Regions from separate parts of the Lysinibacillus sp. YS11 genome, predicted to be linked through region 1. Evidence: riboswitches for the same ligand, from Rfam matches in the RefSeq annotation. Region 1 holds a riboswitch; the other holds the start of a gene.
What was found. A riboswitch is a leader RNA that binds a small molecule or an ion and turns the genes downstream of it on or off. The one in region 1 is predicted to bind cyclic di-AMP.
Positions count from the first base shown of each region.

Region 2: another riboswitch for cyclic di-AMP. It lies ahead of LBYS11_RS01485 (APC family permease); the one in region 1 lies ahead of LBYS11_RS14975 (TrkH family potassium uptake protein).

Region 1 covers NZ_CP026007.1:3,011,084-3,019,211, forward strand. Annotated here, with positions in the region: gene LBYS11_RS14950 (hypothetical protein) at 1-180, opposite strand, end outside; gene LBYS11_RS14955 (hypothetical protein) at 235-711, opposite strand; gene floA (flotillin-like protein FloA) at 737-1,741, opposite strand; gene LBYS11_RS14965 (NfeD family protein) at 1,745-3,073, opposite strand; gene rpsU (30S ribosomal protein S21) at 3,386-3,559, opposite strand; cyclic di-AMP (ydaO/yuaA leader) riboswitch at 3,812-3,953, shown strand; gene LBYS11_RS14975 (TrkH family potassium uptake protein) at 4,070-5,407, shown strand; gene LBYS11_RS14980 (potassium channel family protein) at 5,433-6,089, shown strand; gene LBYS11_RS14985 (manganese catalase family protein) at 6,141-6,710, opposite strand; gene LBYS11_RS14990 (spore coat protein CotJB) at 6,735-6,998, opposite strand; gene LBYS11_RS14995 (spore coat associated protein CotJA) at 6,991-7,218, opposite strand; gene deoC (deoxyribose-phosphate aldolase) at 7,354-8,025, opposite strand.
Region 2 covers NZ_CP026007.1:303,175-311,302, forward strand. Annotated here, with positions in the region: gene LBYS11_RS01455 (leucine-rich repeat protein) at 1-2,099, shown strand, start outside; gene LBYS11_RS01460 (hypothetical protein) at 2,198-2,482, shown strand; gene LBYS11_RS01465 (response regulator transcription factor) at 2,601-3,296, shown strand; gene LBYS11_RS01470 (HAMP domain-containing sensor histidine kinase) at 3,286-4,581, shown strand; gene LBYS11_RS01475 (PepSY domain-containing protein) at 4,578-5,249, shown strand; gene LBYS11_RS01480 (PepSY domain-containing protein) at 5,340-5,864, shown strand; cyclic di-AMP (ydaO/yuaA leader) riboswitch at 6,079-6,228, shown strand; gene LBYS11_RS01485 (APC family permease) at 6,347-8,128, shown strand, end outside.

The DNA.
Region 1 (8,128 bases):
CATTTCTTCTTTGAGCGCATTGATTGTCACTGAATCCGCATTGACAGTAATATGATAATCTGCATAGACAAACGAACAGGTCGTCGCATCTGCATGAATAAAACGGTAGGGTCCAATAATTTTTAATGATTCGTATTCTAACAACTCAAGTAGTGGCGTTAATTGAAATAATTTTTTCATAAAAAATGCCTCCTTCTTCGGCAATATATGCATCGAAAAAGGAGGACATGCTAGTTATTTTCTTTTTGATTTCGGTGGCCCTAATATTTCAGCCATCACGATTGCTTGCATAAGATCATTTTTAGATTGAGGTAGTTGTAAAGTCGAATTTGTGCCAACTGATTGCACTTCTTTTTTTCCAGCAGCTAATCGTCCTCGACCTTCTCGATTAGAAGAACGGCTAGGGATATCTGCTGGAATGACAGCTGGAGCAACATAGCTTGGTATTTCCCTTTTCACTTGTTCTTCAACAAATTTTTTAGGCTCCTCGACTTTCTCATTTTCTGGAATCCAATCTCCTATAAATTCTCGTGCAAAATCTTCAAAACTCTGTGCTTTCCCAGTACGATGTGGTGCTTTCTCCGTAACTGGAGGCTCCACCACGGTGTCTTTATTAAAAGGAGGCATCTGCTTCTGAGGCTTTTTATTTTTTGATTTTCCGAAAATAGAGCTGACTATGGCTATTATGGCGAAGATTATTAACTGTTCCATATGTTAGTTTCGCTCCTTTCCGTTATTAAGCATTGGGTTCATTTTTTTCAGGTTTATCATTGCTTACTTTTGAGATAGAGTCGCGCATCGCTGTATCTGCTTGGATATTGCGATAGTTCATATAATCCATAATGCCAAGATTACCAGAACGTAAGGCTTCAGCCATCGCTTGTGGTACTTCCGCTTCTGCTTCTACTACTTTTGCCTTCATCTCTTGAACACGTGCAATCATTTCTTGCTCGTTTGCTACAGCCATTGCACGACGTTCCTCAGCTTTTGCTTGCGCAATGTTTTTATCAGCTTGTGCTTGTTCAATTTGTAATTCAGCCCCGATGTTTTTACCGATATCTACATCCGCAATATCAATGGATAAGATTTCAAAGGCTGTTCCTGAATCCAAACCTTTAGATAAAACCGTTTGTGAAATCATATCTGGATTTTCTAATACTTCTGTATGACTAGTAGCCGAACCAATTGTAGAAACGATCCCTTCCCCTACACGGGCAATAACTGTTTCTTCACCAGCACCACCGACTAAACGCTCGATGTTGGCACGCACGGTAATACGAGCCTTTGCTTTTACCTCAATCCCGTTCATTGCTACACCTGAAATGAAAGGTGTTTCAATAACTTTTGGATTAACAGACATTTGAACAGCTTCTAATACATCACGCCCAGCTAAATCGATTGCTGCACAACGTTCAAATGACAGCTCAATATTGGCACGGTGAGCCGCAATTAAGGCATTCACTACACGGTCAACATTACCACCTGCTAAATAGTGACTCTCTAACTGATTAATCGTTACAGGTAAACCTGCTTTATGTGCTTTAATCAACGGATTAACAATTCGAGAAGGGATTACACGACGCAATCGCATCCCAATTAATGTAAAAATGCTCACACGTACACCTGCTGCTAATGCAGAAATCCACAATGCAACGGGTACAAAGGTAAAGAATACCGCAAGCACAATGAATAAAATAACTAGTCCAGCAATAGGACCAATCAAAGCTAAATCAAAACCCATTTTCTATTCCTCCATCTCTTTATCTGTTTGTCTCACAACAATGCGTGAGCCTTCAACTTTAATAATTTCTACATGTTGATTGGCATCGATATAGCCACCTTCTGATACAATATCAATGCGTTCACTACCAAGTACCATTGTTCCAGATGGACGAAGTGGTGTAAGCGTTTTCCCAATTTTTCCTAACAGTTCTGTGCGATTCACATTGGATACATACCCTTCTTCTGTCGTGGTTGCATCCATTAACACAAGCCTGTTTAAGACATGCAGTTTTTTTCCGAAAAATTTCATCAGAATCACCATTCCTATCATCGCTATCACAAGCGCAATGAGAATTGCTACTATCATTTGCATCATATTTGCACCTGCCAGTATCAGACTTAGTACTATTAAGACACCACCTAAAATACCAACAATTCCACCGGGGACAAAAAACTCTGCAATTAAAAGGGCTAAGCCAACAATAAATAACAATAATGTTTCATATCCCGCAAAGCCGGCCACCATATGTCCAAAGAAAAATAAACCAAGTGCTGATAAGCCCATTATACCTGGAACACCAAATCCTGGCGAATAAAGCTCCATCACAAGTCCTAAGCTAGCGATAGACAATAGAATAGGTACAATGATGGGATTTGTAATAAAACGAGCTAACTTTTCAGAAAAGGTTGGTTCAATGGGAACAACATCACTACCATTCAAGTTGGTTACTTCTAAAAGCTCCTGAAAATCTTTAACCGTCCCTTCAGAATATTTAACCTTTGCTGCCTCTGAGGCTGATAGGGTTAACAAATTCTTTCCGCCAGCACGGTATTCTGGTAGTTCATAGTTGGTATCTGCCATTGCTAATGCATACTTAGGGTCGCGCCCTGACGTTTCTGCTGCTGCTTTCATTTGAGCAAGCCAAGCGCTATTGGCCTTTAGGTCGGCTGCATTACCTGCAGAATCGATAACTGCCGCTGCACCGATTGTTCCATTTGGAACCATGTAGATCTCATCCGCATGTAAGGCTAAAAACGCTCCTGCTGAGTGCGCATCCTTATTAATATAAGCAATCGTTTTTATTTGCGTTGCATCCATAAGCATGGCGATATCGCTTGCTGCATTCACAAAACCGCCAGGCGTATGTATTTCTAAGATAATCGCCTCTGCATTGTTTTCTTCAGCCTCTTTAAAAGCTCGTTCTAAAAATGCATGAAGTCCTCGCTCTACTTCATTATGAATCGGAACATGATAAACCTTATTACTGGCAAAAGCCGAAGTTAATGGAAACGCTAACAAAAAAGTCATCCATATCACTAGTAAATAGCTGAGGATTCTCCGTTTTCGCATCTTTTTCCCTCCCTTCTAACATGCCTCTCCTCTGTATATACGGTCAATCATGCGAAAAGTTTCACAAATCTTAAAAAATTTATTAATTATTTATCATTCGATCTAATGCCAATTACTAACACTTAGTATGTGCAAAAAAGCCGAATGAATCAAAGTGATTTCATTCGGCTTTTTCATATGTACGTAAAGTTGAGCAATGTAAAATACCTGAAATTAATCAAAAATGTGATTAATTTCAGGTATAACTTTGTCTGCTCAGTGAATCATACAATTGCGTGTTATGAACGTAGGGATTTTTAATGGGAAATTAAATTACCACTTACGTTTACGTGCAGCTTCTGATTTCTTTTTACGTTTTACGCTAGGTTTTTCGTAGAACTCGCGCTTTCTAACTTCTTGAATTGTACCACTTTTTGATACAGTACGTTTGAAGCGGCGAAGAGCATCTTCAAGCGATTCGTTTTTGCGAACGACAGTTTTTGACATCTCTCTTTCCCTCCCTCCGAACACACGTCAATACACAATTAGGCAAATCACCTTCTGTTGTGTACTAAAAAATTATATCGTATTGTCTAATAATGGTCAATAGAAAGTATGCGAAATTATCAAGTGAATTTTTGGTTTTATTTTTGCTCGAATTATTCACACACAATTCGCCCACAATAAAAATAATTACATTTTCTTAACAATTAAGGGGTTTACAAAAAATAGAATAAAGGCGTAGAATAATCACATTCAATTTCATATCGGCCAAATCTCAACTATTTGAGAACGGAGGAACCAATCTTTTGGGGTTAATTCTGCTTTAGCAGAAGGGATGAGAAAGCTCTTTCGCCATCCTACCCGTCAGCTAACTTCGTCGGCTAAAGCGAAGGAGGTCGTTATTGACCACCATTATTAGCATGCTTTCTACCCTTTTCATGCTCTAATCGTAGGTCTTTTTATTATGCCATCTAACAAACAGTTGTTTACTATTCAGAATTGAGGAAATATTAAATGAACAATTTTAAAAGAGCATTAAATCCTCCCAAAGTTCTTGTATTGGGCTTTGCCCTTATCATTGCCATAGGTACGTTTCTTTTAACAATGCCATTTTCTACTGAGGATGGGAAGGGTTTGCCCTTTTTAGATGCTTTATTCACTGCTACATCAGCTACTTGTGTCACAGGTTTAATTGTAGTTGATACAGGTGATACCTTCTCTATTTTTGGCGAAGTGGTCCTTTTATTCTTAATCCAAATTGGCGGTTTAGGATTTATGACATTTGCCACATTATTATTTTTACTGCTTGGAAAGAAAATTTCATTAAAAGAAAGACTGCTGCTTAAAGAAGCATTTAATAATATCTCCATTGCTGGTCTTGTTCGATTAGTGAAAAGAATATTACTCTTTACAGCATGTATTGAAATAATCGGTGGTCTAATTCTATCGATTCGTTTTTCTTTTGAAATGCCTATTGGAAAGGCCCTTTATTTTGGATTTTTTCATGCCATATCCAACTTCAACAACGCGGGCTTCGATTTAATGGGTGGCTTTAACGGAATGACTGCCTATGTTGATGACCCCTTTGTTGTTTTCACCATCTGTGCTCTTATTACAATCGGTGGATTAGGCTTTATTGTGATGAATGAATTGTATGAATATCGTGTAACTAAAAGGCTTTCTGTCCATTCAAAAATAGTCTTAGTAACGACACTTTTGCTCACTGTTAGCGGAACCATTTTGATATTTTTGTTTGAGTATGGCAACCAAAAAACTCTTGGACCATTATCCGAATGGGGTAAAGTATTAGGTTCCCTTTACCAAGCGGTTACACCACGAACTGCTGGCTCCAATACACTGGCTATTGGGGACTTAACGCATTCTACATTATTTTTAATGATTCTTTTCATGTTTATTGGGGCAGGCTCTGGGTCGACTGCTGGAGGTATTAAAATCACAACCTTTGCTGTTTTAGTAGCTACTATGTGGTCACAAATTCGAGGAAAAGAAGATGTCGTTCTCTTTAAACGTAGAATTGTTACTGAAACTATCTTAAAGGCTTTGACGGTTACAATGTGTGGAGGATTAATTGTTGTAGTCGTGACGATTATTCTCAGTATCACGGAACAGCATCATAGCTTTATGATGTACTTATTTGAGGCTACCTCTGCGTTTGGTACTGTTGGTCTTTCGATGGGCCTAACTCCAGAGCTAACACCTGCTGGTCGTCTTCTTCTGATTATTACAATGTTCGCAGGAAGAGTAGGACCATTAACCATTGCTTTTGCCATTGCAAAACGAAGAAAAAAAGAGAGTTTCCGCCACCCAAAAGGAAATATTATGATTGGATAACCAAATGAGAGGAAGACAGAACGCTATGACCATTAAACAATACGCTGTGATTGGCTTAGGTAGATTCGGAACAAGCGTCGCTCGCAGATTGCATGAAGCTGGACAGGAAATATTAGGAATTGATATAAATGAAGAAAGAGTAGAGGATGCCGAACCCTATGTGACTCACGCTGTGGTTGCAGATACAACAGAAGAAAAAGCCTTAAAATCGATTGGTATTGGTAACTTCGATTGTGTTATCGTAGCGATCGGTAATGATATGCAATCTAGTATTTTAACCGTCTCTTTATTAAAAGAGCTAGGGATCAAAAAAGTGATCGCAAAGGCACTTGGTAAAAGACATGGACAAGTGTTAGATAAAGTAGGAGCTGATTGGATTATTTACCCAGAAAGAGATATGGGTGAACGTGTAGCTAATCAACTCCTATCCCCAAATATGTTGAATTATATCGAATTATCAAAGGAATACAGCATTGAAGAAATTATGATTCCTTCCAAAATGGCTGGACAAAACCTTCGGGATTTAGACTTGCGCGCAAAATATAACGTCAGTGTAATTGCGATTGTGCGCGAAGGTGAAATTATTATCTCCCCTTCTCCTGAGCAAATTATTGAAAAGGAAGATTTATTAGTAATGATTGGTCATCGAAAAGATCTTAGCTTATTCTCAAATATTCAGTAACCGCAAAAAGGCTGTGTCAAGTTCACCTTGATACAGCCTGCCATTTTTGTCTTAGAAAACTTTCTTTTGATCTCTATCATCTTTTAAAATTTCAACAGCCTCTCTAAAGCGCTGGGAATGAACAATTTCCCGTTCACGTAAAAACTTCAAGCTATCATTTAAATCCGTGTCATCTGATAAGTCAATAATCCATTGATATGTGGCACGTGCCTTTTCTTCGGCTGCTATATCCTCATACAAATCCGCGATAGGGTCACCCTTTGCTTGAATATAGGTTGCTGTGAATGGTACCCCCGAGGCGTTTTGATAAAATAGAGCCCGATCGTGATTTACATAATGATCACCCAATCCAGCTTCTTTCAGCATTTCTGGTGTTGCATCTTTTGTTAGCTTATAAATCATCGTGGCAATCATTTCTAAATGTGAAAATTCCTCTGTTGCTATATCGGTCAATAACCCTACTACTTTGTCAGGAATCGTATAGCGCTGATTCATATAGCGTAGAGCTGCTGCCAGTTCCCCATCCGCTCCTCCATATTGTTCAATTAAAAACTTTGCAAGCATTGGGTTACATGTACTAACTTTTACCGGATACTGGAGTTTCTTTTCATAATACCACAAAGATTTTTCCTCCTAGTCTTTTGTTTAGACTTGCCATGGCCATGGTGTATCAATCCAGTTAAAAGGATAATTCGAATAGCTTCTCCCAAAATTCATGAGTGGTCCATATTTTTGCTCAAAATCAATTTTAAGTTTCATACTTTTCTCTGTATTTTCATTAAATTGCTGAATGGCGTCATAATCGTGTGGATGAGTGTCTAAATAGAGGTTTAATTCAACAATGACGAAATCAATTGCTTGTATTTCTTCTAATTGCTTATAAAATTCGGGCGGCATCTTTTTAGTCATGCTTCCTCCCTCCTTTTAGGGGAAATGGGTATGGGCTAAACAACTGTGGCCATAGTGTTCCTGCCATTAGCGCTTCTCTGGCGGTTGGAAATTGTGGAAGTCCAGGTGGTTGAAAACCCATATATAGTTGTGGGGGTGTTGCATAATACTTAACTTCTATAGGCTTACAAGGATCAAAGGGGCTAATATAGGGCCTCCAAGACTTATACTGTGTAAACATGACATCCTCCTTTCTGTATTTACATTCATCAGTGGAGTATATGTGTATAGAAAATTATTATGCTGATTAAACACAAAGAAGCCATAAGCTCATGTCAATGTACACATGAGCTTATGGCTCTATAAAAAGATAATATTAATAGTTGGAGTCTGCAATTAAACCATTCATAATAGCTACACCAGAGCTAGCCCCAATACGAGTCGCACCTGCTTCTACCATTTTTTTCATGTCCTCTAAGCTACGAACACCACCTGATGCTTTTACACCAAGTTCTGGACCTACAGTTTTACGCATAAGCGCGATATCCTCTGCTGTTGCTCCACCAGTAGAAAAACCTGTAGATGTTTTCACATAGTCAGCACCCGCTGCTACAGCTAACTCACATGCCTTCACTTTTTCTTCGTCTGTTAGTAAGCATGATTCAATAATGACTTTTACAAGTGCGCTATCTTTAGCTGCTTCTACCACTGCTGCGATATCTGCTTGTACAAGGTCATAGTTTTTATCTTTTAACGCACCGATATTAATAACCATATCTACTTCTTTTGCACCGTTAGCAATGGCGTCTTTTGCTTCAAATGCTTTGACTGCTGGTGTATTGGCACCAAGTGGGAAGCCGATAACCGTACAAACTAACACGTCTGTACCCTGTAATAATTCACTGCTTCGCTTTACCCAAGTTGGATTTACACAAACAGAAGCAAAGTTAAATTGTTTAGCTTCAGCACATAATTTTTCAATTTGTTCTTTTGTTGCCTCAGCCTTTAATAATGTATGATCAATCATACGTGCAAAATTTTTTTCCATTGTTAAACGCTCCTTCATTAAACAAGATGTACGTACCTCTTCGAATCATATCATTTTTTCGCGATGGCGTCTAATTTCTTTCTATATAATGAACACCCAAATA
Region 2 (8,128 bases), 1.9 Mb from region 1:
AAAAAGGTCTTACGCAGGTAATTATACCAGACAGTGTAACAAGCATTGGAGATGTGGCATTTGCAGAAAATCAATTAACGTATGTGAAACTACCAAATAACCTTAAAAAGATAGGTGAAGGTGTATTCTTTACAAATAAACTTACTGCTATAGAAATACCAGATCAAGTTACTCAAATTGGCTCATATGCATTTTTAGATAATGCACTTGCTACAGTTAAGCTGCCAAATCAACTTAAGACAATTGGGGATTTCGCATTTATGGAGAACCAATTAACAAACATTGAGTTACCAGCAACTTTGGAGACTATAGGAGAATGGGCGTTTTCAGATAATCACATAACCTCTTTAGTAATACCTACTAGTGTCGTAAGTATAGGAGCGTATGCATTTGCTACCAATGAACTTTCAAATGTAACGATTCCCTCAAGTATAACAAGTATAGCGGAAAGTGTATTTCTCGATAATCAGCTTACAAGTATAGAGATTCCTAGTAGTGTAACGAATATTGGTAGATGGGCCTTTGGGAAGAATAGACTTAGTAGCATCGAAATTCCTAAAAATGTAATGACTGTAGAGGATAATGCCTTTAATGACAATAATCTTAAACAAGTGAAAATATTATCGGATGCAACGATTCTTTTAGAAGATATTTTTAATGCAAATCCAAGTAATTTAATTATTTATGGTCATGATGCATCGACTGCTCAAGCCTATGCCAATCAAAATAATCACCAGTTCGAGTTACTTACTTATCAAATTATCTATCATGGAAATGGCTCTGAACAAGGAAATCCACCAGTAGATATGAATATGTATCCAAGAAATACTCCAGCAACGATCTTAGATAATATAGGATCTTTAGAAAAAACTGGCTATACATTTGATGGTTGGAACAGCACTAACGTGGGAGATGGTATAGATTATACAGTCAATAGCATTGTTGATATTGAAGAATCAGATCTTGCCTTGTATGCGAAATGGGAAGCAAATTCATATGTTGTCACATTTAATACAAATGGGGGGACAGCAATCAATCCTATTACAGTAATTTATGAGGCACTAGTAAGTAAACCAGTAATCCCTATAAAACCAGGGTATACATTTTTAGGCTGGTATAAGGATGCTCAATTCACCACACCATGGAATTTTACAACGGATATGATAACCCAAAATACAACCTTGTATGCAAAATGGGAAAACGTCGTCGCACAGTATACGGTGGATTTCGAAACAAATGGAGGAAGTGCAGTAGCATCACAGAAGGTAACTAAAGATACCTTAGCAACAAATCCAGTAAATCCAACAAAGGCAGGCTATACATTTACAGGCTGGTATAAGGATATTGAACTGACGATACCATGGAATTTTTCTAAAGATGTAGTGAAGTCCAATATCACCTTATATGCCCATTGGGTAAAAGACGGTTCATCGGGTGGTGGAGGAAGTATATCTCCGAATCCATCCCCAAAACCAGGGCCAAACATACCTGAAAAACAAGAACAAAAACCTGAAGAACCTAAATCTGAAGAACAAAAACCTAAACCTGAAGAACCAATTGATCCACAACCAACAGAGCCAGATATCATCTTCTCAGATATTTCTCAAGGACATTGGGCCTGGGCGATGATTCAGGAGATGGCAAAGCAGGGCATTATTACAGGCTATCAAGATGGCACCTTCAAGCCAAATGCACCAATTCAGCGCCAGCATGCTGCCCTGATATTAACAAGAGCATTAGCGCTAGAACCGAAAAAAGATGCGCGAGAATTTAACGATATACCTAAAAGCCATCTCTATTTTGGGGTAATCGATCAGGTGCAACAAGCAGGTTTGTTTGAAGGCATAGATGGGAACTTCCAGCCAACTACGAATTTGACACGCGCTCAAATGGCAAAAGTATTAGTTCTTGCCTTTAATTTAACTTCATCGAATAAAGATACTTTCGAGGATGTGCCAAAAACACACTGGGCACACAACTTTATCGCTATACTTGCAGGAAATGGGATCACAATTGGAGATAATGGCAACTTTAGACCAAATGATCCTGTAACACGTGCGGAGTTTGTAACATTTTTGTATAGAGCTTTGCATCAATAATTAAAAACCTCACCAATGGCTATCCATAAAGCTTTTGGTGAGATTTTTTTGTTCAAATTATTAACATTACTCAATAGTGCGTAAGGATGTAAATTATTATGCTAATAGAAAAGGAAGTGTTTCTATTGAAAATCGTTCGTCTTGCCTTCTTCATATTATTCTTAAGTTTAGCTTTTGTATCGATTAAACTTTCAATTAAAACGGATGAAAGGAATTATGATTGGCGTAATAACTCTGATGGTACAGTGACAATTATTCATTATAATGGTCCACATATTGAGTTTCCCTTTCCAAGCCGTTTAAATGGCAAAAAAGTTGCTAAAGTAAGCTCAGGAATTTTTGAGAAAAGGGATATTTACAGCTTTTTACCGAAAGTTTATTAGTTAAAGACGTACCCTGTGTCAAAAAAAGAAATGTATTGTCTTTCTCATCATTTTCTAATTAGACTTTCACCACTTGTATCGTATACGATGAAAAGAAAAGGCGAAGGACGGATTCGACATGACACATCGAATTTTAATTATAGAAGATGAAGAGAATATTGCGAGAGTGCTACAACTGGAGCTTCAATTTGAAGGATATGAGGCAGCAATGGCTCATACAGGAGCAGAAGGCTTACTACAATACCGTGAGCAGCAATGGGATTTAATTTTACTTGATATCATGCTACCTGAGATGAGCGGTATTGATGTGCTAAAGCGTATTCGTGCAACAGAATCCCAAACACCTGTTATCATGCTAACTGCTAAAAGTGAAGTAGAGGATAAGGTAAAGGGCTTGGATTTAGGAGCCAATGATTACGTGACAAAGCCTTTTGAAATTGAGGAGCTACTGGCACGAATTCGCAATGCACTACGGTTTTCGCAGAAGGTAAATCCAAAGCAAGTTGCACTTACATTTGGCCATTTATCGATAAACGAGCAAACAAGGGAAGTTGTGTATTTTGATAAGGAAATTCAGCTGACACCCCGTGAGTATGATTTGTTGTTCTATTTACTAAAGCATCCTAAACAAGTACTGACAAGGGAGCAAATATTAGAGGCTGTGTGGGGCTATGATTATTATGGGGATACAAATGTTGTGGATGTTTATATACGTTATGTACGGCAAAAGCTTGAGGCTGCTAATCCAGCACCTCTTATCCAAACAATTCGAGGTGTTGGATATGTGCTAAAGGAACATAGTTATGAGACTTAAAACAAAAATTCATCTACTAACAACATTGCTTATGCTAGTTATTATAGTGGCAACAAATAGTGGAATTTATTTGTTGTATGAGAAATTTGCCTATGATACGGAATATAATCAGCTCCAGTCACGGGCAAATGATTTAAGCTCTACACTGAGTCAGTTAAATGCACAAACCAACCTACAGCAAGTATTAAGAGCTTATATGCCAACGGATGGTGCTGTTTATATTTATGATGGTGAACGCTTGAAAACAAAGGTTCAAGCTACCCTTGAAATGCAAGAAGTCCCTGCCATTACCTACACTATGCCTGCTATTTGGATCGACGGAACGGTAGTGGACATAACATTACAGCAATCTATGGAAGAAGTAGAACGGACATTAGATTTGTTAAAGGTCATCTTAGTGGTTGTATCTGTTGTTGCAACGATTCCAATTTTCCTAGCGAGCTTGGTACTTGGGCGACTTATTTTATTACCGCTAGAACGTTTAAATGAGACCATGCGCAAAAGTGCATCTACTGGGAAATATGAAAAAATAGATACTACAGAAAAAGGTGGGGACGAGTTAATAAACATTAACCGCACTTTTAATATAATGATGGAGAAGCTTGAACAACATTATCAAAAGCAACAAGAATTTGTATCAAATGCCTCTCACGAGTTAAAAACTCCTATAACTGTCATTGAAAGTTATGCAAAACTACTCCTAAGAAGGGGTTTTGATAATCGTGAGGTTGCTCAGGAATCCTTACAGGCCATTGCCAATGAATCATCTCGTATGCATGAAATGGTGTTGCAATTGCTAGAACTAGCTAAAAACAAAGAGCAATTGGACGTTCATTTCGAACAACTAGAGCTTGCCCCTTTCTTAAATAAAGTAGCTTCACAAATGGAACAGGCTTATCATCGAACATTTAGAATTGATGCGCAGATACCAAAATTTATTTATAGTGATGAAAAAATATTGAAGCAACTACTTTTTATTTTGCTGGATAATGCTAGGAAATATAGTGAGGATGAAGTACGTATTCAAGCCACTGAAACAACCAACCATGTACGTATTACCATCCAAGATTTTGGTATTGGTATTCCGGTCGAGCATATTCCTCATTTGTTTGAGCGTTTCTATCGTGTAACAGAGGATCGTAATCGTAAAACAGGTGGTTCAGGGCTAGGGCTAGCAATAGCACACGAACTGGCACAACAATTAGGTATAACGATAGATGTGAAAAGTAAGCTAGGGGAAGGCTCAAGCTTTACTTTATGTATACCAAAGGAGGGACAGCAATGAAAAAGTGGATGTTAGTAATTGTTGTTATTATCCTTCTTTGTAGTGGAGTAATTTGGTTTGTTCAACATCGTTATTTTTACGTTCAACCTCTTAGTGAAGCGCAGGCTATTCGGCATATTGAGACTATCTACAATGGTCATGTTACACAGGTTGAAAAACAAGGAAGCACCTTTGAAATGCTTTTTACGCGTGACGATGTCAAGTATGGAGCTATACTCGATGTTACGACACAACAGGTGACTGATCTAATCCTGAAAGAAGGACATAGTAAATTACTATTAACAGAAAAGCAGATCAGACAAATGGTTAAAAAGGAATATGGAGATGTAGAAAGCGTTATGCTTACAGACGCCATTTACACTGTACGTGTTGAAAATGAGGAAATTCAAAAGGATTTAACGTTTGATGGTTATACTGGCGAACTACTGGCTGAGAAAAAGGTTGAGCCACAAGAACAACCTATCGAAGAGCCTATTATTACTGAGCAACAGGCCATTCAAATAGCTCTTAAGCAATTAAAGGGTGAAGTGGATTCAGTTGATTTTGAAGAAACCTCAGAAGGTGGTTATTATTTAGTTGAGATTGAAACGCAGGAGGACGAAGCTACATTTCAAATTCATGCTGTTTCAGGAAAAGTACTATCTGTAACATGGGATGACGATCATTAAATCATTCTCATGAAATTCTAATGTTCCTCTTATAGTTCTATCATCTTCACTTGGTAAGCTAAGTTTAGATAAAACAAAGGAGAGATGAACATGAAAAAAATGATCATGATTCCAGCACTAGTAATTACACTGGGAGTGGGTGCAGCGATTGGCTCGACGACTTTATTATCAGGAAATGCCCAAGAAAAAAAGGTCTTATCCATGCAGGAAATTGAGAAGAAAGCTCTAGCGGTAGTGGATGGTACAGTTGCCAATATCGAATTTGACCAAAATCAGTTTAGCTCTATTTATGAAGTAGAGGTGTATACAGATACAGAAGAATATGATTTAAAATTTGATGCTTATAGTGGAAAATTACTCAAGCAGAAAAAGGAACGTCTAGATGACGATGATTGGGATGATCATATTCCTGCTACGACTACTACAACAAAAATAATTACAAAAGAGCAGGCTATCAAGACAGCCCAAACAAAAGCAAAGGGTAAAGTGACAAAAATTAAGCTTGATGATGGTGTATATGAAATTGAACTGAAAGATGGTCAATATGAATACGAAGTAGATGTGGATGCAGTCTCTGGGAACATTATCGACTTTGAACAAGGCTTTGATGACTAATATAATTGAGCTGTCTTAAAGGTAGAACATACCTTTAAGGCAGTTTTTATTGTTTGTATTATGGGTATTTACTAGGTATTCAGGAAATTTTCTTTAAGAAGCGATTATTTATATGTTCAAAAAAAGCCTATGCTTTTACTCAAAAAACAGAAAAATTTTCTTCTTTACTTTTTCAATTAGCAGGCGTAATATGACATCATTATAAAAGTTTCAAATTTCTAAATCGCTGAAGCAACTAAACGCGGGGGAACCAATTTTGATGGATGGCATAGCCATTCTTGGGGTGAATCTCTTCCTTGTGGAGGAGTAGGGCTACTCAGGCCCGAATCCGACAGCTAACCTCGTAAGCGTTAAGAGCAGAAAAGTGGAGCTTGGCAGACGGATGAGCGTCTACAAGTCTTATTTAGTGATGACTTGTAGGCGTTTTTTGATGTAATTTAGAAAGGCGAAACACATTCTATGAAACTAGAAGGTGTTTATCAATGAAATCCTCATTCAAACGTTATGTAATCGGCAAACCATTAAGATCCGATGCGTTAGGGGAACAAAAGCTCAGTAAAACAAAAGCACTGGCCATATTATCATCAGATGCATTGTCATCAGTAGCCTATGGACCAGAACAAATTTTAATTGTCCTAATGACGGTAGGTACAATGGCGTTTTGGTATTCTTTACCTATTGCCGCTGGAGTGGTTATTCTACTCGTGGCACTGATTTTATCCTATCGTCAAGTTATCTTCGCCTATCCACATGGAGGAGGCGCCTATGTCGTATCACGAGAAAATTTAGGCGTGAATGCAGGTCTTGTTGCAGGGGGTTCTTTGCTTGTTGATTATATTTTAACGGTAGCAGTAAGTGTGTCGGCCGGGACAGATGCCATTACATCTGCATTTCCAAGTCTTCATGCTTATAATGTACCCATTGCTATTATATTTGTGATTTTCTTAACGATTTTAAACTTGCGAGGTGTAACAGAGTCAGCCTCTATCTTGGCGTACCCAGTTTATCTATTTGTAGGCGTTATGCTGTTGCTAATCGGGATTGGGCTCTATAATGTGGCAACTGGACAGGTGCCTGCAGAGCTACATCCAAAGATTGGCACACCAGTGGCAGGGATTAGCCTATTTATTTTATTAAAGGCATTTGCTTCAGGAAGCTCAGCGTTAACAGGAGTAGAGGCTATTTCTAACGCTATACCTAATTTTAGAAATCCTGCCCCGAATAATGCTGCTAAAACGCTTTTAGCAATGGGCGCCATTTTAGCCGTTTTATTCATCGGGATTGTTAGTCTAGCTTATTTTTATGGCGTTGCACCAACAGCAGAAGCAACAGTCGTTTCCCAACTAGCAGAAGCTAGTGTTGGTCGGAATTTTCTTTATTATATTGTCCAGGGGACAACGGCAATGATTTTAGTACTTGCCGCAAACACAGGATATTCAGCATTTCCCTTGCTTGCTGTAAATTTATCGAAGGATGGTTTTATCCCACGAATCTTCCAAATTCGTGGGGACCGTCTTGGCTATTCAAATGGTATTTTAATGCTAGGTATTGCAGCCATTTTTTTAATTATACTTTTTGACGGGGCCACAGAGCATTTAATTCCGCTCTATGCAGTAGGCGTATTTATTCCCTTTACATTAGCGCAAACGGGAATGATGAGAAAATGGTGGCGCGAAAAACCTAAAGGCTGGGTAGCAAAATTTACGATCAATACAATTGGGGCTGCTATCTCTTTCATCGTGGCAATGATGTTTTTTGTGACAAAAATGCCTCAAGTATGGCCAGTGTTTATCTTTTTACCAATTATTATTTTTGTATTCCATCGCATTAAGCAACATTATCAAGCTGTTGGAGAACAGTTAAGATTAAATCATGAGGAACTGGCTACTATTGAGGGGAATGTTTTCATTGTGCCAGTAGCTGGTATAACAAAGGTGGTTGAAAACTCCCTACATTATGCCAAATCACTTAAGGTTGATAAAGTGATAGCCTTTTACGTAGCTTTCGATCAAGCAGATGCAAAAGCTTTTGAAGAGAAGTGGAACGCCTGGCAACCTGATGTACGATTAGTTACCTACTATTCACCATATCGCAGCATTACACAGCCATTAATTAAATTTATTGATAAAGTAGAACATCAATGTACGAAGACAGGTCATAAAGTTACAGTTGTTATCCCTCAATTCTTACCGAAAAAAGGGTGGCATCATATGCTACACAACCAATCGAGTCTTCTCATTCGTACATCACTGTTATTTCACAGA